DNA from 2 places in the Exiguobacterium sp. SH1S21 genome. Region 1 is predicted to be linked to the other one. Evidence: predicted binding sites of a transcription regulator. Region 1 holds the regulator's gene; the other holds the start of a gene.
The links. Region 1 encodes LexA, which represses DNA repair genes until DNA is damaged. Its sites were predicted from a motif close to CGAACATATGTTCG; they were not measured.

Region 1 (11,552 bases):
GTCCGTTGCCGGAGCCCTTCGCTTTTCAAGTCAGAGACAGATACCCCTGTGATATACGACAAAAAGACCGGATAGAGCGGCAGCGTACACGGTGATAAAAAAGACAAGACGCCCGCCCCAAAAGCGAGCCATAAAGTGACTTCCATGCGTTTTTCCACCTTTCAGCCCCATTATAGCGAAAACCATTTCAAAATGCTCGCATCTTTTCTCCGTCCACTTCTTCCGATTTTGTAATCATTGAAATGGAAATGTAACTTGTGATGTGTAGTGTTGAATGCTAAGATTTGGATATTCTACTTCACCAGGTTCTATTTTAATATGATGGGGGAAATACCGTGGCGGTCATCACAGCTGAAACCTTACACTATGCCATTGAACAAAAACGCGATGAACTGTATGAAATCGCCTCGCAGTACAGTTGGACGTCTCCAGAAGTGATTCATGTCAGCCAAGAGCTAGACACGTTAATCACGTCTCACGTCCTGTCGAAACACCTAGCAGACAACTTAAATTGATCATCAACTCCAGCTCGTCACTTTCTAGTGGCGAGCTTTTTCCATGGAAAAAGGACACCCCCACGGGTGTCCTTTGCAAATTATGACATCAGACGTTGTCCTGATTGTAACTCGTACATTTTTTTGTACAATCCATCATGCTTCAATAAGGCCTGATGATTGCCCCGTTCGACGATCTCGCCGCGATGTAAGACAAGAATCAAGTCGGCATCCTGTATCGTCGACAAGCGGTGGGCAATCGCGATCGTCGTTCGTCCACGACGCATCCGGTCGAGGGCGAACTGTACCCGCTCCTCTGTCTCCGTATCGATCGAGCTCGTCGCCTCGTCCAAGATCAGGATTTTCGGATCACGGGCGACCGTTCGGGCGAAAGCGAGCAGTTGCCGTTCCCCGCTCGAGAACGTCGCTCCCCGTTCGCCGACTGTATGACCATACCCCGTCTCGAGTTTTTCGATGAACGTATTGGCTTGGACAAACTCCGCCGACTGGCGTACTTTATCGGAATCAACTGTCGGGTTGAACAATTTTAAATTATCCTCGATCGTGCCACTGAACAAGAACGGGTCTTGCAAGACGAGACCGATCTTATCTCGAAGTTCCACTTCCTCGAACTGTTCGAGCGGGTGTCCGTCGATGGTGATCCGTCCCCCTTCATACGGATAAAACCGAGTGAGCAAGTTGATGATCGAACTTTTCCCGCTCCCCGTGTGACCGACGAGCGCGACCGTCTCACCCGGCTTGGCGACAAACGAGATGTTCTTCAAAACATCGACTTCCCCGTCATAACTGAACGTGACATCGTCAAACCGCACTTCTCCTGCCCCGATTGTTGCCTCGCCAGAGAGACTTTTTCCTGGCGCCGGTTCATCGGTGTCGAGCACTTTGAAGACGCGGTCTGCCGAGACGACCGCTTGTTGGAACTCACTCAGCCGTTGCATGATATCGAGCACGGGGCGGAAAATGCGCTCGATGTAACTGATGAACGCATAGACGACGCCGACTTGAACTTGTTCCGTCATCGACAGGAAGCCATAGTAGCCGAGCAAACCGATAATCGAGAACGCAAGCAATAGCTCGATGATCGGGCGGAGCAACATACTATCGAGCTTCAAGTTCTTGAAGCGCGCTTCTTGATGCGCCTCGTTCGTCGCTTCGAACTGACGGACGAGACGCTCTTCTTGACGGAATTGTTGAACGATACCCATACCGTTGATCGACTCGCTCAACTGCGCGTTCAGTTGCGATAACAAATCACGGACTTGGGCAAAGTATTTAGTCGAGTACCGGCGATACGCCCAAATGATGAGCCAAAACAACGGGAGGAGGACGAGCCCGATCGTGGCGAGCGTCGGCTCTAAAATGTACAGGAAGATGTACGTCCCGAGCAATTGAACGCCCGACTGGACGAACGTGCTCATCACGCCGACGTACAACTCTTTCACCGCTTCCGTGTCGTTCGTGATCCGGGAGACGAGCACACCGGCCGGCGTCCGGTCGAAATAGGCGAGACGCAGCCCCATCACATGACGGAAGATGTCCATTCGAATATTTTGGACGATTTTAAGGGCGATCTTCTGAAACGCAATCGATTGTAAATAGTCGAAGATGACGGCCGAGATGTGTAACACCATATAGACGACGAGCAGCGTGACGACCCAATTCGTCGGATAGACGCCCGGTGTCACGAACTCATCGATGAACACTTTGATTAAAAACGGCCCGGCAAGCTTCGCTCCCGTCGCAAGAAGCAAAAAGACGAAGGCGAGGCTGAGCGGCCGGCCGTATCGTTTCGTATAGGCCAATAATCGCTTGATGACCGCCCATTCTTGAATATCATGCTTCATGGTGGCCCCCTCCTTCCACAATCGCCTCCAGTTGTTGGCGGTCGTACGTATCTTTGTACCAGCCCGGTTCTCGAATGAGATCGTTGTGTCTGCCTCGCTGAATGACTTGGCCATCAGCAAGTACGAGAATCTCATCGGCATGCTCCACTGCCGACAGACGGTGGGCGACGATCAATCGAGATTGCTCCGGATTGCCGACACGGAAATGTTCGATGATGGCTTCTTCCGTCTTCGCATCGACGGCGGACAACGCGTCATCAAGGATTAATAGATCGGCCTCGATCATAAGCGCCCGGGCAATCGAGATACGTTGCTTCTGTCCCCCCGAGAGAGTTACGCCGCGTTCACCGACGAGCGTGGCATACCCTTCCGGCAACCGTAAGATGTCGTCATGCACTTCGGCAATCTTGGCAGCTTCCATGATCTCATCCATTTTTGCTTCCGGTTTTCCGAAGGCGATATTGCTCGCAATCGAATCTGAGAACAGGAAGTGGTCTTGCGGGACGAGGGCGACTTTATCTAGTAGAAGTGATTTTTTGACTTGACGAACATTGACGCCGCCGATTTTGATTTTACCGTCGGTCACGTCATATTCACGGGTCAACAATCGAACGATCGTCGTCTTACCAGAACCGGTCCGACCGACAATCCCGAGTGTTTTGCCACGCTCGATCCGGAACGTGACATCACGCAGCACGGTCGTATCGTCATAACGGAACGAACCGATATCCGCCTCGAGCTCGGAATGATCCAGTTTCGTCGCCGCCATCGGATCGTCTTGGATCTCTGGCTTGATGGCGAGCATGCGCTCAATCCGGTCGTACGAAGCACGACCACGTTCGACGATATTGAACAACCAACCGAAAGCGAGCATCGGCCAAGTGAGCAGACTAAGATAAGCGGTAAAACTGACAATCTGACCGATCGTGAGCTCGCCTTGCTCAATCAAATAGGCCCCGTAGCCGATCGACAATATGTAAGATAATCCGACGATCCCGAAGATTGTCGGGTCGTACAAGGCGTCAATTTTAGCGACTCGGACGTTTTTTGCCATAACTTCATCTGACAACTTCTCGAACGATTCGACGTCGTGGTCGACTTCCCCGGTCGATTTCAAGACGCGAATCCCACTCACACTCTCCTGAACCTTGTCATTCAATTCGGAAAATGCCGCTTGGGCGACACCGAACCGGCTATGGAGCATCTTTCCATATCGTGTCGTCAAAATGACCATGATCGGCAGCGGCAGTAAAGCGACAACCGTCAGCTTCCAGCTGATCGTCGTCACCATCGTAATGATGACGAACGTGCCCATCGTCACACTGTCGACGAGCGTCAAAATACCCGCCCCCGCCGTCGTCGAGACAGCCTGAACATCGTTCGTCGCATGCGCCATCAAATCACCGACACGCGACTTTTTATAAAACCGTTGATCCAAATCCGTGAAGTGACGATACAGTTGGCTCCGGAGCAGGCGTCCGAGCCGGATCGAGGCCCCGAAAATGAAGTAGCGCCAAAAAAAGCGAGCCACATAGTTTCCGATCCCGACAGCCGCGAGGCCTCCTAGCAGCATCCACAGTAAGTCCGCTTCGAGCGAACCTTGGTTCATCCCATCGATGACTCGGCCGATAATGCGCGGCGGTATGAGCTCGAGTGCGGCGACAAACATGAGCAAGACAATACCGACTGCATACGTCCGCCATTCGAGCCTGAAGAACCAAGCTAATTGTTTAAATACACGAATCTGAAACGCCCCCTATATCTTGAAATAAGACTATTCATTTATGGTAGCGAAAGTTTGTTCGATTGTCGAACAAAATATGGATAAAAAAAACACTTCGCGGATGCGAAGTGCTTCGGTGACTCATTATGATTTTTTTTCGTTCTTCGCTTGAACGTTCATGGCACGCATCACTTGGTTGACTTTTTTCTGTGACGGTTTTTGACCCATCTGCATCATTAACGTACGAATCATGTCTTCGTTGATTGGTGGGTTCTGTTCAAGGTAGTTCATCATGTATTTACGAGCGATGAAGAATCCGATCGCGATACCCCCGATGAGTGCTGCCACGACAAGAAGAATCCAAAATAATGTACTCAAGGTTTTACCTCCTCTACCATATGAAACATCGTTTTTTACTATACACTATATTACGCTAATTCGCTAGTCGTCAGAAAAAAAAGTGATGACCTAGACATTGCTAGGCCATCACACGTTTTTAATGACAATTATAGTGATTTGACAGCGTCGATGACATTCTCGACAGACATGCCATACTCTTTCATGAGGAGGTCCCCAGGAGCAGAGGCACCGAACTTGTCGATTCCAAGCACTTTACCGCCGAATCCGACGTACTTGTACCATCCGAGCGTCGCACCCGCTTCAAGCGAGACGCGCTTCGTGATCGACGAAGGAAGAACTGATTCTTTGTACTCGGCCGATTGGGCTTCGAACAGTTCCCATGATGGCATTGAGACGACAGCAGCGTTCACGCCTTCAGCAGCGAGTTGTTCGCGTGCTTCGACGAGGACATGGACTTCTGAGCCTGTACCAAGAAGAAGAACGTCCGCTTCGCTAGACTTACCTGCGACGACATAGGCACCTTTCGCCGCGTCTTCGACAGATGTACCGACGAGTTCTGGCAACGCTTGGCGTGTCAAGACGAGAAGTGATGGAGCTGACGTCGTCGTGATCGCTTGTTTCCAAGCGGCGATCGTCTCTTTTCCGTCTGCCGGACGAAGAACTGACAAGTTCGGCATTGCCCGGAAGCTCATCAAGTGCTCGACCGGCTCGTGCGTCGGACCGTCTTCACCGACTGCGATCGAGTCATGCGTCAAGACGAATGTCGACGGGATTCCCATGAGTGCAGCGAGACGTACCGCTGGACGGAGGTAATCCGAGAAGACGAAGAACGTCGCGCCGTAAGGAAGTACGCCACCGTGAAGTGCCATACCGTTGACAGCTGCCGCCATTGCGAATTCACGGACACCGAACCAGATGTTACGGCCAGCCGGATCTTCGTCGAAGTCAGCAGCGCCTTTGATCATCGTATTGTTCGAGCCGGCGAGGTCAGCCGATCCACCGAACAACGTCGGGACCGTCTTCGCGATCGCGTTCAAGACTTCTCCACTCGTTTGGCGTGTCGCTTTTTTCGATCCGACTTCAAACGTCGGCAACTCGCTATCCCAACCTTCAGGAAGTTCGTTGTTCATCGCACGTTCGAACTGAGCACCGAGCTCAGGATGAGCCGATTTGTAGGCTGCGACGAGCTCGTTCCAATCCGACTCAGCTTTAGCTCCAGGCTCAACGACTTTATCGTTGAACAAGTCGTACACTTCGTTCGGGACGTAGAAGTTCTCGCCTTCCCATTTATAGAACTGTTTCGTGAGCTCGATTTCTGCTTCTCCAAGTGGAGCGCCGTGTGATGCCGATTTACCTGATTTATTCGGTGAACCGAAACCGATGACGGTCTTCACTTCAATCATCGTCGGTTTCGACGTCTCAGCTTTCGCCTCGTCGATCGCTTTGGCGATTGTATCGATGTCCGTTCCATCCTCGACGCGAATGACTTGCCATCCGTAAGCGTTGAATCGATCTTCTACGCTTTCCGAGAACGACTTATGAAGGTCGCCATCAAGTGAGATGTCGTTTGAATCATACAAGACGACGAGTTTCCCGAGTTTCAAGTGACCGGCGAGTGAGGCAGCCTCGGCCGACACACCTTCCATCAAGTCACCGTCTCCACAGATCCCGAACGTATAGTGATCGACCACGTTGAATTCATCGCGGTTGTATGTTGCTTCCAAATGTTTTTCAGCCATCGCCATACCTACAGCCATCGCAATCCCTTGGCCGAGTGGTCCCGTCGTCGCGTCTACACCAGCCGTGTGACGATACTCAGGGTGTCCTGGCGTCTTCGAGTCTTTTTGACGGAACGACTTGAGGTCGTCGATTGAAAGGTCATAACCAGACAAGTGAAGCAGCGAGTACAATAGCATCGAACCGTGTCCCGCTGAAAGGACGAACCGATCGCGGTTGAACCAGTTCGGGTTTTTCGGGTTGTGACGCATTTTGTCTGTCCAAAGCGTGAACGCCATCGGGGCCGCACCCATCGGCATACCTGGGTGACCTGAGTTCGCTTGTTGGACAGCATCAATCGAGAGCGTCCGAATCGAGTTAATCGCTAATAATTCTTTAGTAGTTGTTTCCACTAATTTCATCCTCTCTGTTGTAAAGAAAGTTTCTACCCGTCATATTTTAGCACACTCAATCGTGTGTCACAACTAATTAAATAGTATGTCACATTGATTGGAATCGTTTACTTCCATACGTCTGTTTTCGAGGGAATGGTCGAACCTTATCGAGCTTCGTGTATAACAAACATGCACATCCTATACGAAATAGGATGTGCATTCGAGTTCATTCAGAACGGTGTCGGTTCTGTTCGTCTTTTAGTTTTTCTGGTGTCACGTCGTTGCCTTCCGGATCGACGACTTTCATGCCCATCATCTGGGATTTGAACGATTGACGGAACGCTTTTAAATATTGTTGACGCAACGCTTGTTGCTCGTCCATCTCTTGTTGTGACAAGCCGTCTGTTTTTGCCTTGTTGGCGAGGAAGTTAATCCGCTCCAATTGTTCGGGTGCTAACATGAGATTCGCCCCCTCTCTACTGAATTTGTAGTTCTACTGTACAAAATCAGGGCGCAGGAATCAAGTTTCTGGCACTGCCACATGTTCCAAATAGCGACGGTTCACAGTCGCTTTCGAGACTTCGTAGCCGAATCCACGGAGCGTGGCCGCGATTTCGGCGAAGGTGAGCCCCCGCTCCCGAAGTTGGACGATCTCCTCGATCGGCACTTCGATCCGGCTCCTCCCACCTTGGTCATGGTGCTGAATGTTGCGTTGCGGGTTGAAGCCGTTCGCGACCGCCCGGCGCATGCCGCGCGATATCTTGGCGTTATGAATCTTCCGTTGATACTCCTCGACGACGCTGACAATCTCAAGCACCATCTTCTCGGCGTCCGAGACGACGTATTCGTCGGACGACTGCATCGTCAACAGCCGGACGTTATGCTTCATGAGCGTATGCAAGATGGCGATTTTTGCATTCCCCCGGCCGAGGCGACTGTCATCGCTCACGAGCACGGCATCGAGCTTTGACGCCGACACATGCTCTAACAGATCAAGCAGACCCGTCCGATTGACCTCGAAGCCGCTCTCTTGTTCGGTGATCACATCGATCACTTCCGCATCGAGACGTTTGGCCATCTGTAACAATTCCGCTTCTTGCCTCGTGAGCGAGGTTTCCTGAGTTGACTTGTTCGTCGATACGCGACAATAAATGACGACTCGCATCTCGTCACTCCCTTTCTTTCCAGTCATCCTTTTACGATACACAGGATGAGCGGGTGTTCGCAATCCAAATCGATCATTCAGCGGCGAACCACGTCGTTTTCCGTTCTTCTTTTTCCGCACGTTCCGCTAACAGCTGGGCTTCGAGCGTTTCCGCTTCGTTGAACGCAACTTCTTGTTCGATACTTCTTTCGACCGTCATCACTGTCGGCTCGACAACTTCGCCTTGGCGAAACTCGCCGACTAAGTAAAAGGCGAACATACCGAGCACTACCATTCCGACCAATATGAATCCGTTGACTGTATCTTTCATTTGAACCGCCTCCAAATACGAGAATATGCGTTCTTAGGAACGTCTGTTCGTTTATCTGTTCTCATCATAAAACAAGAACTTCTGTTCGGTCAAGAAAAAACGAACGAATGTTTGTACGCTCATATGTTCTTGTGTTAAAATAAATCCATAAAGAATAGGATGCGTTCGCAGGTTATTCGACATAAACGAGGTGAAATCCATTGAAAAAAATGTCAGCAAGACAGCAACAGATTCTTGATTTTATAAAAGCTGAAGTTCGGACGAAAGGTTATCCGCCGTCAGTCCGAGAAATTGGTGAAGCCGTCGGTCTCGCATCGAGCTCGACTGTGCACGGTCACTTGGACCGTCTTGAAAAACGTGGATTGATTCGGCGCGATAAGACAAAACCGCGTGCGCTCGAAGTGTTGAGCGAGGACGCCCCGTCAATCGAGGAGCGTGAGACGGTCATGTACGTCCCGGTCATCGGGAAAGTTACGGCCGGAACACCGATCACGGCGATCGAGAACGTGGAAGAACACTTCCCGCTCCCGGCCCATATCGTCGGTTCGGATAACGTGTATATGCTCTCCGTCTCTGGCGATTCGATGATCAACGCCGGAATCCTCGACGGAGACCGCGTACTCGTGAGACAACAGAACACGGCAGACAATGGAGAGATTGTCGTCGCGATGACGGACGAGGGTGAGGCGACCGTCAAACGGATCTACAAAGAAGCGTCGAAAGTCCGACTCCAGCCGGAGAACGATGAACTTGAGGCGATGTATTTCGATAACGTATCCATTTTAGGGAAGGTCATCGGTGTATACCGGACGATCCATTAATGGCTAGCGGCAAGACACATACGCGTACGAACCTCGTGGCAATCGGTGCTTTAGCGATTGCCACGCCTTTTATTGATGTCGATATCCCGACTACCCTTTTCCTCGGTGCGCTTATCGGGACGTTCTGGCTCTCCCCGGACCTCGATTTGAAATCGGATGCATACTATCGGTGGGGACCGCTGCGTGGCTTTTGGCTCCCTTACGTGAAGCTGATGCCGCACCGGTCTCCGCTGTCGCACTTGCCGGTGTTGAGCGATCTCATTCGTGTCATCTACCTCGGCTTCCCGCTCGCACTCGTCCTTACGTTCACCCCGTATGAAGCGGCTGTGAAGACGTGGCTCGACTTGAACGGCATCCCGTTCTTCCTCGGTCTCGTGTTCGCGACGACGCTCCATACGGCGCTCGACTATGCGTCCACATTTTTCAAACGTGCGTTCTAATCTCAAAACAAGCGACCACTCAATTGCGAGTGGTCGCTTGTTTTGACTAAAAAACGCCCGATCCAAGAAACTGGATCGAGCGTTTTTTGAATCCATTCGACTTAGTAGAGAGTCATGTACTGATCGCGTTCCCACTCTGTTACTTGCGTGCGGAACATATCCCACTCGATCTCTTTCAACTCGAGGAAGTGTTCGCCGATGTGGTCACCGAGCGAATCCATGACGATTTTGTCGGCGCGGAGTACTTCGAGCGCGTCGAAGAGTGTCGCCGGAAGATCGTCAATGCCGTTCGCAACACGCTCTGGCTTGTCCATCACGTAGATGTTGCTGTCGATCGGTTTCGGCGCTTTCAAGTCTTTCTCGATGCCGTCAAGACCAGAAGCCAAGAGGGCCGAGAGCGCGAGGTACGGGTTCGCCGCCGGGTCAACCGAACGTACTTCGATACGTGTCGAGAGGCCGCGGGCAGCCGGTACACGGACGAGCGGTGAACGGTTACGGGCGCTCCATGCGACGTAGCATGGTGCTTCGTATCCAGGCACGAGACGCTTGTACGAGTTGACCGTCGGGTTACAGATCGCCGTGAACGCACGTGCATGCTCGAGGATACCAGCTGTGAAGGCGCGTGCCGTATCCGAGAGCTCCATGTCACCGTTCGGGTCGTAGAACACGTTCGTGTCGCCTTTAAAGAGTGACATGTTCGCATGCATCCCTGAACCGTTGACACCGAAGAGTGGTTTCGGCATGAACGTCGCGTGAAGGCCATACTTCGCCGCGATCGTCTTGACGACGAGTTTGAACGTTTGGATGTTGTCGGCAGTCGTTACCGCATCCGCGTATTTGAAGTCGATTTCATGCTGTCCTGGTGCGACTTCGTGGTGTGACGCTTCGATCTCGAAGCCCATGTTTTCGAGCTCGATAACGATTTCTTTACGGCAGTTCTCGCCTGAATCGACAGGTGCCAAGTCGAAGTAACCGCCTTGGTCGTTCAATTCGAGTGTCGGCTGTCCGTTCAAGTCTTTCTTGAAAAGGAAGAACTCTGGCTCTGGTCCGACGTTGAACGCTGTGAAGCCGAGCTTTTGCATATGCTCGAGGTTGCGTTTCAAAATACCGCGCGGGTCACCGCTGAACGGTGTGCCGTCCGGATTATAAATATCACAAATTAAGCGAGCGACTTTACCGCTGCCGTCTGTCCACGGGAAGACAACCCACGTGTTAAGGTCTGGATAGAGGTACATGTCTGATTCCTCGATGCGTACGAACCCTTCGATTGAAGAGCCATCGAACATCATCTTGTTATCAAGTGCTTTGTCCAATTGGCTGATTGGCACCTCGACGTTTTTAATCGTACCGAGGATATCCGTGAATTGAAGACGAATAAAGCGTACGTCCTCTTCTTGTGCGATCCGTTTGATGTCTTCTTTTGTGAACGTTTTTCTGGCCATGATAAAAGTCCCCTCTCACATTGTGTAATGGTTTGTGTACTGGCGTCATCGATAAAAACGTGACAACTCTCCTTGGATGAGCGACGTTTTATTGAAACGACCAGCTTCTTGAAGCTGTGTTTTCAATAATTGATGTAACTCTTTCTCGGAAATCTTTGGCGGTTCGCTTGGCGGAGCCGCAGAAGCAGATTGTTCTGTCTCTTTGGCACCGTCGTTGTCGAGCATATGGCGAATCGCCGCCAAGTTGAAGCCTTGGTCAATGAAATCTTTGATTGCGAGTAAACGTTCGACATCATTAAAGGAATAAAGTCGTCGTTTCGATTCCGTCCGACTAGGCGAAACCAGACCCTGTTCTTCGTAATATCGAATCTGCCTGCCTGTCAGTTGCGTCAGATCTTGGACGATCCCAATCGGAAACAACGGGTTGGAGCGACGAAATTGATCGGCCATCCCTTACCCCTCCTTTTCTGTCTCACAATGTGAGAATAATACATGACAACTTTCCTGTCAATAGATGTTAAGAAAGTTAACATGACATTTCGGTTACAACGTTTGAGTTGAATTTTCACGGTCAAATGTGACGAGCCCTTTCGTCCGCAATTGGCTCAAGGCGAGCATTAACGCGACTTTCACGTGTGCATAGGTCAAGCCACCTTGGACGTATGCCGTGTACGGCGCCCGGAGTGGTCCGTCCGCTGATAGTTCGATCGACGAGCCTTGGATGAACGTCCCGGCCGCCATGATGACGTCATCCTCATATCCTGGCATATAGGCCGGTACCGGCAGTGCGTGGGCGTTGACCGGGGACGCCATCTGAATGC
Region 2 (11,552 bases), on a different contig from region 1:
AAATCTCTCCTTTTTAACTGATCGATGTGACGATCCGGTCCTTGCCGGCCTGTTTTCCGGCCCTGAGGCGGTCGTCTGCTTCTTTGACGAGTGTGTCGACGGCCTCTAACCCGTCGCGGCACGAGACGCCGAACGTCATCGTGACGCTGAGGCGACGCCCGTCATAGATCGTCTCGGTCGTCTTGATCCGTTCCCGGAGGCAGTCGAGCGTCTCTGCGACCTCATCTGCTGTCTGATTGCTCATGAACAGCAAAAACTCTTCTCCACCCCAACGGACACAGATCCCGTCGGTCCGCTCGAGGGCGGCGGCGACTTGTTTGAGGACGAGATCGCCACAATCATGGCCGTGGCGCTCGTTGAACGCTTTGAAGTGGTCGATATCGGCGAGTGCGACGGCGTAAGGTCTACCGTCTTCCACTGCCTCTTTGATGGCTTGTTCGATTCGTTGATAGCCGGTCATTCGGTTATACAGCCCGGTCAATCCGTCCCGTGAAGCGAGGACGTTCAATCGTTCGTTCGACCGTTCTAACTCGGTCGTCACCTCGACGACCGAACTCTCGAACACGAACGTCAGCCCGGCGATGAGTGCGATCGTCGACAGCAGACAAGTCAGCCCGATCACTTGCTCGAACACGGGGGCGAGCGTCTGTGTCCCGACCGTGACGTTCAAGTAAAGGAACCCGTAGATCGCCATCGCGAGCCCGGTCGACATGACGCGGACCAAGCGACTGACGTTCGGCATGAAGAACACACCGTACGCCACCATGATGATGAAGTAATGAACGTTCGCGCCCCACCCGAGGACGATCGTCGAGATGATGGCGTTATAGACGACTTCGACGAACAGTCCGATAAAGAACGTCCGGTAGTACCGTTTATGTACGAAATACAATGAGAGCGTGTAATAAAGAACGCTGAACACGTTCGACCAGGCGAGCACCGTGACGTCGAGACGCCAAAACGTGACCAAGAACACGACATGGATGAGCCAGGCGAGCGCGTTCCCGTAAAAAGTGATGCGGTAATTATACAGTGTACCGCGACGTTCCTCATAGGCAGTCCCCACGTGAACACCTCCTCGTTCCAGTATACCGAAACTGTAAGGATTTGCCTACGCCTGTTCGAGAATCGAGTCAATCCACTCTCTGTAAACGTTGATTTCAGGACGTTATAATTGCGTGAAATAGATATTTCACGCAAGGTTTATAGAAGCGTCGTTTGATTCGTTAAAACAGACGTGGTGGCATCGTCCGATTTAAAAGCGAATCAACAGGGTGACAATACATTATTATGTAAACCACTATGAGGGATATAAACTTTTGTTTCGACAGCCGTTCATCCGTTAAGCGAAAATAAAGCTTGAAACGGGGAACGAGGTAACGTTACACTGAGAACGTAAACAAAAGGGGGATTTCAGGATGGACGACCAACGTTTGAAACAACATCTCGCTGAAGCGAAGACGATCGCTGTCGTCGGTGTGTCATCGAACCCGAACAAGACCGCCAACCAGATTGCGGAGTATTTGCTCCTGCAAGGGTATACGGTCATCCCTGTCAATCCGACGCTCGAGACGTGGAACGGCCGCATGGTGTATCCGACGGTCGAGAGCATCCCGGGACGAATCGATATCGTCGACGTGTTTCGCCGGAACGAATATTTGGCCGGCGTTGCCGAGGACGCGGTCCGTCATGGGGATGTCGGACTCGTCTTTAACCAGCTCGGTCTGTCGAGCAAGGACGCCGAACGAATCGTTCATGCTGCCGGACTTGACTACATCGAGAACCGGTGTATTTACGTCGAGCACGCTCGACTCCTCGGCTGAGACCTGCCCCTGCGGCAGGTCTACTTTTTTTCACGCGTCGACGGCGCGGAGAGGAAGGCTTGCCAGAATCCCGAAACAGCTATACAATTAGGTATGAAAAACGAACATGTGTTCGAAGATGAGGTGACTGACATGTCAACAAAACTATTTAATTATAATGAAGACGCCATCCAAGTGCTCGAAGGGCTCGCTGCCGTTCGGAAACGACCAGGGATGTATATCGGCTCGACCGACCATCGCGGGCTGCACCATCTCGTCTACGAGATCGTCGACAACGCGATCGACGAGGCGCTCGGCGGGTTCGGTGACCAGATCGATGTGACGATCCATAAAGACGATGCCATCACGGTCCGTGACCACGGGCGTGGTATGCCGACCGGGATGCACGCCTCGGGAAAACCGACGCCGGAGGTCATCTTCACGGTCCTCCATGCCGGCGGAAAGTTCGGCCAAGGCGGCTACAAGACGTCAGGCGGACTGCACGGGGTCGGTGCCTCGGTCGTCAACGCGCTCTCGAGCAAACTACTCGTCACGATCTATCGCGATGGCAAAGTGTTCGAGCAGACGTTCGCTGACGGCGGTGTGCCACAGACGACGCTCCTCGAGACGGGGAAAGCCCGCCAGACCGGGACGAGCGTCTACTTCAAGCCGGACACGACCATCTTCTCGACGACGACGTATAACTACGACACGCTCGCCGAACGGCTCCGGGAGTCGGCTTTCCTATTGAAAGGGTTGACGATCACGTTGACCGACGAACGCTCGGACAAGCAAGAGACGTTCCATTACGAGAACGGGATCGCCGAGTTCGTCCACTATTTGAATGACGACAAGGCGACGCTCCACCCGACCGTCTACTTCGAAGGGACCGAGAACGACATCGAGCTCGAACTCGCCTTCCAGTTCACGGACGCCTACTCGGAGAACGTGTTGTCGTTCGTCAACAACGTCCGTACCCGGGACGGCGGGACGCATGAAGTCGGCGCCAAGACGGCGATGACCCGGATCATGAACGAGTACGCCCGCAAAAACGGCTTGTTGAAAGAAAAAGACAAGAACCTCGACGGCGGCGACGTCCGCGAAGGGTTGACGCTCATCGTGTCGGTCCGGATCCCGGAGGAGTTCCTCCAGTTCGAGGGACAGACGAAGTCGAAACTCGGCTCGCCTGAAGCCCGTGCCAGCGCAGACGCCGTCATGGCCAAGCAGCTGACGATCTTCCTCGAGGAGAACCCGCAGATGGCGACAATGCTCATCAAGAAAGCAATCCGTGCGGCCCAGGCCCGTGAAGCGGCCCGAAAAGCGCGTGAAGAGGCGCGTAACGGCAAGAAAAAGAAACGTTCGAGCATTCTGAACGGGAAACTGACGCCGGCGACATCAAAAAACGCCGCCAAGAACGAGCTGTTCCTCGTCGAGGGGGACTCGGCCGGCGGTTCGGCCAAACAAGGCCGTGACCGGACGATCCAGGCGATCTTGCCGCTCCGCGGGAAGGTCATCAACTCGGAGAAGTCGAAACTGAATGACATCATGAAAAACGAGGAGATCAACACGATCATCCACGCGATCGGCGCCGGGGTCGGACACGATTTCGATCTCAGTGACTGCAACTTCGACAAAGTCATCATCATGACCGATGCCGATACGGACGGGGCCCATATCCAAGTGCTCTTGTTGACGTTCTTCTTCCGTTACATGCGACCGCTCGTCGAAGCAGGCAAAGTGTTCGTCGCCTTGCCGCCGCTCTATCGCATCTCGAAAGGGAAAGGCAAGTCGGAGCAGTTCGAATACGCCTGGGACGAGGAAGCGCTCGAGAAACTCGTCAAAGTGTACAAAAAAGGCTATATCATCCAGCGCTACAAAGGTCTCGGTGAGATGAACGCCGATCAACTGTGGGAGACGACGATGAACCCGGACACACGGACACTTATCCGTGTGACGATCGATGACGCTGCCGTCGCCGACAAGCGCGTCTCGGTGCTCATGGGGGACAACGTTGCCCACCGCCGCGAATGGATCGAGGAGAACGTCGCCTTCGGGCTCCAAGAAGATGATTCGATCATCGCCAATGAACATGTGACTAAAGCGATTGAGGAAGTGATGTAACGATGTCGACGATTCAACACATTTTAAACTTGTCGCTCGAACAGGTCGTCGGAGACCGTTTCGGGCGTTACTCGAAATATATCATTCAAGACCGGGCGCTCCCGGACGCGCGCGACGGGCTCAAGCCCGTTCAGCGCCGGATCTTGTATGCGATGCACCATGAAGGCAACACGAACGACAAGGCGTACCGGAAATCAGCCAAGACGGTCGGGAACGTCATCGGGAACTACCACCCGCACGGTGACTCTTCTGTCTATGAGGCGATGGTGCGTCTGTCGCAAGACTGGAAGCTCCGCTACCCGCTCATCGACATGCACGGGAACAACGGCTCGATGGACGGCGACTCGGCTGCCGCGATGCGGTATACCGAGGCACGGCTGTCGAAGATCGCCGGTGTCATGCTGACGTCGATTGCCAAGAACACGGTCGACTACACGCCGAACTTTGACGATTCGACCGAGGAACCGCTCGTCTTGCCGTCACTCCTACCGAACCTGCTCATGAACGGGACGACCGGGATCTCGGCGGGGTATGCGACCGAGATCCCCCCGCACAACTTGACCGAAGTGCTCAATCTCGCCATCGCCCGACTCGCCGGCGAAGTCGAGACACCGAATGACGCCTTCCGTTACATGCAAGGTCCCGACTTCCCGTCCGGTGGCACGGTCATGGGCAAAGACGGCATCTTGAAAGCGTTCGAGACCGGTAAAGGCAAGATCATCATCCGCGCCAAATCGGTCATCGAGCCGCTCAAGGGCGGCCGTGAACAGATCACGATCACCGAGCTCCCGTATGAGGTGAACAAGGCCAACCTCGTCAAGAAGATGGAAGAGCTCCGTCTCGACAAGAAAGTCGAAGGCGTCGCCGAAGTCCGTGACGAGACCGACCGGACCGGGGTCCGTGTCGTCATCGAATTGAAGAAAGAAGCGGACGCGGAAGGTGTGCTCCACTTCTTCTTGAAGCATACCGACCTGCAGCTCGCCTATAACTACAACATGGTCGCGATCGTGCAGCGGACACCGAAACAGCTCGGTCTGTTACCGATCATCGATGCGTATTTGAAACATGTCGAGGAAGTCGTCACCCGCCGGACGACGTTCGAGCTCGAACAGGCGAAGAAACGCGCCGAGATCGTCGACGCGCTCGAACAAGCCATCTCAGTGCTTGACGAGACGCTCGAACTGATCCGTTCGGCCAAGGACAAGTCCGATGCGAAGCAGAAGCTCATGGATCGCTTCTCGTTCACGGACCGTCAAGCCGAAGCGGTCGTCATGCTTCAATTGTATCGTTTGACGAACACAGACATCGTCGAGCTCCAAAAAGAAGCGAAAGTGTTGCAAAAAGAGATCGCGCGTCTCGCCAACATCTTGAACGTCGACGCGACGAAGCGGAAACTCATCTCAAAAGAGTTGACGGCGCTCCGCGACGAGTTCGGTGATGAGCGGCGTTCGGTCATCAAGGCCGAAGTCGAAGAATTGAAACTGAAGACCGAGGTCATGATCGCCGTCGAAGAGACGATGGTGTTCGTCAGCCGTGACGGCTACGTGAAACGTTCGTCGATGCGCTCATACGGCGCCTCGAGCGAGGATATGCCGGAGATGAAACAAAAAGACCGGCCCGTCCTCCTCACCCAGGCGATGACGACCGACCACTTGCTCGTCTGGACGAACAAAGGCAGCTATCTGCTCATCCCGGTCCACCAGATCCCGGAGACGAAATGGAAAGACGCGGGCCAACACGTGGCCAACCTCGTGCCGATCGAAGGCGAGCAAGTCGTCTCGGCCGACGTCGTCTCGACGTTCGAGACGGACGCACACTGCCTGTTCGTCACGAAAGACGGCATGGTCAAACGGACGCCGCTCCGTGACTATGACGCCCAGCGCAAGTCGAAGGCGCTCATGGCGCTGAAACTGAAAGGGGACGACGAGGTCGTCTTCGCCGGCATCAGTGACGGTCCAGGCCAACTCTTCCTCGTCTCTGAGCGTGGATACGGGCTTTGGTTCAAAGAAGACGACGTCCCGGTCGTCGGACAGCGTGCCGCCGGTGTCAAAGCGATGAACTTGAAAGACGGTGACGTCGTCGCCGACGCGTTCGCCTTCTTCACACCGCCGCTGTTCGTCCTCGTGACGCAACGCGGAGCGGTCAAGAAGATGAAGCTCGAAGACCAGTTCGACTGCACGAACCGCAACCTGCGTGGCACGATGCTCATCCGTGAGGTCAAATCAAAACCGCACCAGATCCGCCGCGTGCTGCCGGTGCATGGGGATGAGACGATCCACATCGTCGGCAAAGAGACCGCGAAGACGGTCAACGCGAAACAACTGACACTGCTCGACCGCTACGCCAACGGCTCGTTCGTCTTCGACGAGGAGACGTTCGGTGACATCGAGGACGTCTATCTCGATTGATTCAGCAAAAGCCTGCACACATGACATATACTGTCGCGTGTGCAGGCTTTTTTTGTCTCTATTCGTCTTTGTCAGTCATGGAACGCTCTAAGATACCGTTCCAAGTCCGTCTGTTGCCGCAAGTGATGACGGGTATGCATCTCGATGAGTTCATACCACTCCTGGGCGTTCAGCCAGCCGAAACCGCCATGCAATGCTTTGACGTCAGGATTTGCCAAGCGGGCGAGCGGCTCGAGACGCTTTAACCTTGTAGTCAACTCATTAATCCGCAGCTCGAGCGTTTCGCGGCTGTCCGTATTGTTCGGTGGTTGGTTCATCTCGTCCGGCAAGCGGATCTTGATCGGAGGAAAGCCACCTGCTTGGAACAATCGTTCATCGAACTCGGTCTTCCCGAGCGATTGCTTTTCGCTCGAAGCGAGACACCGTTCCATCTCGTCCGCGTATTCCTCGGCCACGACGATGATATGGTCGTACATCTGTCCGATCGACCAGACGTCTTCTGTCACTTTATAGCGCAGTTGCCGCTCGGTATAGCCGTCCAAGTCTGCTTTGAACTGGGATAACACTGCAATCGCCATAACGTTCCTCCTTTGGCTACTATTCTCGCTTCAGTATATCACGGAGACGACATGTACTTTCTTGTGGGAGCGGGTATTATGAAAAGGAACAATCAAGCCCGATGGCGAATGGGATAAGCAGGACAAACGATGGAGGGATTTCTATGTCAGACTGGCTCACTTGGGCCAAACGGCTACAAGCACTGTCGCAAGCGGGCTTGACGTTCACGAAGGACGAGTTCGACCGCGAGCGTTATCTCGAGCTCCAGCAGATTGCGACCGATATGTTCGACCGACAGTCGAACCTCGCCCTGCATGAGATCACTGAACTGACGCACGTCAACGGCTATCCGACACCGAAGCTCGACGTACGCGGTGTCGTCTTCCGAGACGACGAGTTGTTGCTCGTGCGTGAGCGGTCGGACGGGCTGTGGACACTGCCAGGCGGCTTCTGTGAGGTCGGGCTGTCACCGTCAGACAATATCATCAAGGAAATCGGGGAAGAGGCAGGCTTTGATGTCGCCCCGATGCGCCTCGTCGCCTTGTTCGATATGCACCGTCACCCGCACCCGCCGTTGTCACAACATTATTATAAACTGTTCATCGAGTGTGAGCTGATCGGCGGGGAAGCTCAAGTCAGCCATGAGACGAGCGAAATCGGCTTCTTCTCGCGTGACGCCTTGCCGCCGTTGTCGCTCGCCCGCAACACGCTCGAACAGCTCCATATGTGCTTTGACGCCCGGTGGCAGGACGATTGGGTCACACTGTTCGACTAGGAAAGGGGAGGTCTTATGAAAGTCACACGGATTGAAGATGTCCACCAGCTGACGTTCTATTCACCCGTCTTGCCGATCAACGTCCAATTGATCGAGAAAGAGCTCGGCCTCGTCTTGATCGATGCCGGGTTGAAGCAGAACGCCGCTGACATTTTAACGTATATCGAGGCACAAGACCGCCCCCTCCTCGCGATTCTGCTCACCCACGCCCACGGGGACCACGTCGGTGGGGTCGATACGATCCTGAAGGCGCATCCGCACGCCGAGCTTTACGTCTCACGCCGCGACGCTCGGCTGTTAGAGGGGGACCGGACGACTGATCCGGATGAGCGGAGCCTCAAAATCAAAGGATCATTGCCGACGATCCGATCGCTACCGGACAAGCTGCTCGACCCAGGTGAGCGGCTGTTCGGTCTTCGCGTCTATGCCGCCGCCGGCCACACGCCAGGGTCGATCGCTTACTTTGATGAACACCATCGCTTGTTGTTCGCCGGTGACGCGTTCCAATCACATGGGGGAGTCGCAGTGGCAGGGGACACGCGTCCGTTGTTCCCGCTCCCGGGTCTGGCGACATGGGACAAGCGGGCCGCGGTCGACCATGCCGAGCGCTTGCTTGACTTGGCGCCGCGTCACACGTTCGTCGGTCACGGCAAAGCGCTTGAAGGCACACATCGGCTCTATTTGGCACTGAAGCGGGCTAAGCGTAAGCAAGCCCGTCGCTTTTCACGATAATCTTTGGGGGTATGACAGATGGAGTTACGGGAGATTCGGACGACGGATTACCGGCAAGCCGAGCAAATGCTCGAGATTCAACGGAACGCCTATGCGGTCGAGGCCGAACTGATCGGATTTGACGAGATCCCAGCCCGATATGAGACGGTCGAGGTCATTCAAAACTTGCCGGGTCTGAGCTACGGCTTATACAACGAGGAGCGGATGATCGGGTTTGTGACGATCGAGGCGGCCGAGAACACGGTCGAAATCACGAAGCTGTGCATCGATCCGACATACTTCAGGGCGCGGCTCGCGACGACGTTGTTAGAACACGTGCTCAGTCTACACGAGGGCAAACTTGTCTACGTGCATACCGGCAAACATAACGGTCCGGCCAAACGATTGTATTCGAAGCTTGGCTTCGAGCCGAGCGCCGAGTTCGAACCGGAACCAGGTGTCACATTGATCCGCTTTACGCGAATTTGATCCCGATCTCATAATTTCAGATTCTGTCTCACTACTTTAAGTATACTAAAGGATTGAGACAGAGTTTTATTTTTACTGATAATATATGTTATGTAAACTAGTAAAATTTGAACCGATTCCCCGGTACTTTTCAGGACTCACCTGCTTCCCACATTCACGTGATCAGTTATGTCGGCAGGTCGTGCTTCCCTTAGCCATCGATTCGTTTTGTTGTTCCTCGCTCAGACTTTGGCACAGCTTGATTCCGTTCAAATTTTATAAAATGCCTCCTCTTTTCAGCCAGTCATAGATCGGTTTCTGGACATCCTCAAGCGCAATAGGAATGTTCGTCTTGGGATCCCATTTTGTCGTTATCGAAATACTGCCTATCACTTTTCCGTCTTTCTTCTCAATCCTTTTTGTAATTGAGTCGATAACCTGTTGGGGAACTTTTTCATCACCTTTAGTTATGAACAGCCAAACTTTCTTGTTCTTAAAGGAAGTCTCTTTTAAGTATTTATTGATGGCCGGGGGCGTCTTTCCTGCCCAGACTGGGGTTCCTAGGAATAGATGCTCATATTCTTTTAATGCAAAGTCCATTGGCATGATAACGCCTCTCAGACCAAAAAACGCTCCCATTGCTGCACCGGCGATGTTACCGAGTTTTCGCTTCTTTTTATCTTCGATTCTTTGAATGTCAAACTCTGTAAGCCTTTGAATTTCTTTCGCGACTACTTCTGTACTGCCGATCCATGAGTAATACACAATCAAGCTACTATTCTTCATTATGTCACTCCTTCCATCGTTTTTAGTTTTCCCTCCCTCTATCTACAGAGGAAATACCCTTAAACGATGGCAAAGAACCTAACTGTCCTCGCCTGTTCTTGGACAGGGTAGCATAGGCATTCCTCTCGGGACCTAGCACAGTCCTCTCACCTGATTTAAAAAGCTGTGGACTCATCTTGCCTCTTTCTCCCACTTGCGCACCTGTCGATTCTCTAGAGGTTGAAGGTTGGTGAATCGCATGCTGTTCCATAAATTATGCTTATCTGTATTACCTGTATGAAACCCTGATTCAATGACATGATAGCGCTTTTAGAATAAACGTTTCAAAAATATCTTACCTGCTGTTTCTATGTTCTTCGCAGTTGCCTCTAGGCGTTCATCATGCTATTTTTAGACAGATGATACTTTAAGGAGGAACATGAATGAAACGTATGACAAAAGGTTTAGCAGCGGTTATCTTGCTCGCTGTCCCGCTCGCGGCGTGTGGTGATTCTGGCACCGATCAGGCCGATACGACACGTTGGGATGAGATCAAAGAAGAAGGGACGCTCACGGTCGGTACGGCTGGGACACTCTATCCCGCCTCGTTCCGCGAAGAAGAAAGTGACGATTTGACGGGGTTTGACGTCGAGGTCATGAAAGAGATCGGAAAACGTCTCGACCTCGAGGTCCAGTTCAAAGAAATGGCGTTCGACAACATGTTGACGAGCGTCCAGAACGGACAAGTCGATGTCGTGGCGAACGACATCTCGGTGACGGACGACCGCAAAGAGAAGTTCGCCTTCTCCGTACCTTATAAGCACACGTACGGGACGGCAATCGTCCGGAAGAGCGACCTTTCAGGCATCAAGTCGCTCGAAGACTTGAAAGGTAAAAAGGCAGCTGGTGAAGCGACGACCGTCTTCATGGACGTGGCGCGCCAGTATGGGGCTGAAGAAGTCATCTACGACAACGCGACGAACGACCAATATCTTCGTGACGTGTCGACAGGTCGGACCGACGTCATCTTGAACGACTACTATCTCCAGACGCTCGCCCTCGCCTTCTTCCCGGAATTCGATATCACGATCCATCCGGATATCGCCTATAACCCGCAAGACGTCGCACTCTTGATGAATCAAGACAACGTCGACTTGCAAGAGAACATCGACCGCGTCCTTGAAGAGATGCTTGAGGATGGCACGGTGAAGGAGCTGTCCGAACAGTTCTATAACGGTGCTGACGTATCCGTCGAACCGGACGTCGACGCGACAATCGTCGAATTGGACTAAGGCGATATGTTCGAAGGTGTGAAGTGGGAAGCGATCTTTGACGCCGACCTCGCCATCCGCTCGTTCCCATACTTGCTAGGTGGGCTGCCGAACACGCTCTGGATCTCCTTCCTCAGCATGTTCTTCGGTTTAGTGTTAGGACTCGTGCTCGCGCTCGGGAAGCTGTCTCCGTCAAGGCTAGTGCGTTATCCGTCGACGTTTTACGTCTCGTTCATGCGCGGCGTCCCGATCTTGATCATCTTGTTCATTCTCTACTCGGGGTTCCCGTTCATCGGGATCGAGTTCGCGGCGTTGACGGCAGCGATCATCGGCTTCAGCTTGAACTCGGCCGCCTATATCGCGGAGATCATCCGCGCCTCGATCCGTGCCGTCGATCAGGGACAGATTGAAGCGGCCCGGTCGCTCGGCATGAACAAGTGGCTGACGTTGAAAGGGGTCACGTTGCCTCAAGCGACGCGGATCGCCCTGCCCCCGCTCTCGAACGTGTTCCTTGATCTGATCAAGGCGAGCTCGCTCGCCGCGATGATCACCGTCCCTGAGATCTTCAACAAGGCGAAGATCGTCGGCGGTCGTGAGTTCGACTATATGACCGTCTATTTGGTCGTCGCCCTGATCTACTGGGGCATCTGTACGTTCATGTCGTTCTTCCAAG

Region 2: the regulator LexA is predicted to act here: its motif matches at 1,925-1,938, upstream of parE (DNA topoisomerase IV subunit B).

What each region holds. Positions count from the first base shown of each region.
Region 1 is NZ_SJUY01000002.1:49,820-61,371, forward strand. It holds gene EVJ24_RS03690 (cytochrome c biogenesis CcdA family protein) at 1-146, opposite strand, end outside; gene EVJ24_RS03695 (aspartyl-phosphate phosphatase Spo0E family protein) at 336-515, shown strand; gene EVJ24_RS03700 (ABC transporter ATP-binding protein) at 596-2,359, opposite strand; gene EVJ24_RS03705 (ABC transporter transmembrane domain-containing protein) at 2,349-4,103, opposite strand; gene EVJ24_RS03710 (YneF family protein) at 4,227-4,460, opposite strand; gene tkt (transketolase) at 4,589-6,580, opposite strand; gene EVJ24_RS03720 (DUF896 domain-containing protein) at 6,780-7,013, opposite strand; gene EVJ24_RS03725 (YneB family resolvase-like protein) at 7,074-7,718, opposite strand; gene EVJ24_RS03730 (hypothetical protein) at 7,792-8,028, opposite strand; gene lexA (transcriptional repressor LexA) at 8,229-8,849, shown strand; gene EVJ24_RS03740 (metal-binding protein) at 8,849-9,289, shown strand; gene glnA (type I glutamate--ammonia ligase) at 9,391-10,731, opposite strand; gene EVJ24_RS03750 (MerR family transcriptional regulator) at 10,777-11,181, opposite strand; gene EVJ24_RS03755 (methionine gamma-lyase family protein) at 11,275-11,552, opposite strand, start outside.
Region 2 is NZ_SJUY01000004.1:165,699-177,250, reverse strand. It holds gene EVJ24_RS07740 (GGDEF domain-containing protein) at 14-1,066, opposite strand; gene EVJ24_RS07735 (CoA-binding protein) at 1,419-1,823, shown strand; gene parE (DNA topoisomerase IV subunit B) at 1,956-3,923, shown strand; gene parC (DNA topoisomerase IV subunit A) at 3,926-6,331, shown strand; gene EVJ24_RS07720 (DinB family protein) at 6,403-6,909, opposite strand; gene EVJ24_RS07715 (NUDIX hydrolase) at 7,053-7,664, shown strand; gene EVJ24_RS07710 (MBL fold metallo-hydrolase) at 7,680-8,396, shown strand; gene EVJ24_RS07705 (GNAT family N-acetyltransferase) at 8,415-8,864, shown strand; gene EVJ24_RS07700 (flavodoxin family protein) at 9,120-9,629, opposite strand; gene EVJ24_RS07695 (transporter substrate-binding domain-containing protein) at 10,052-10,900, shown strand; gene EVJ24_RS07690 (amino acid ABC transporter permease) at 10,907-11,552, shown strand, end outside.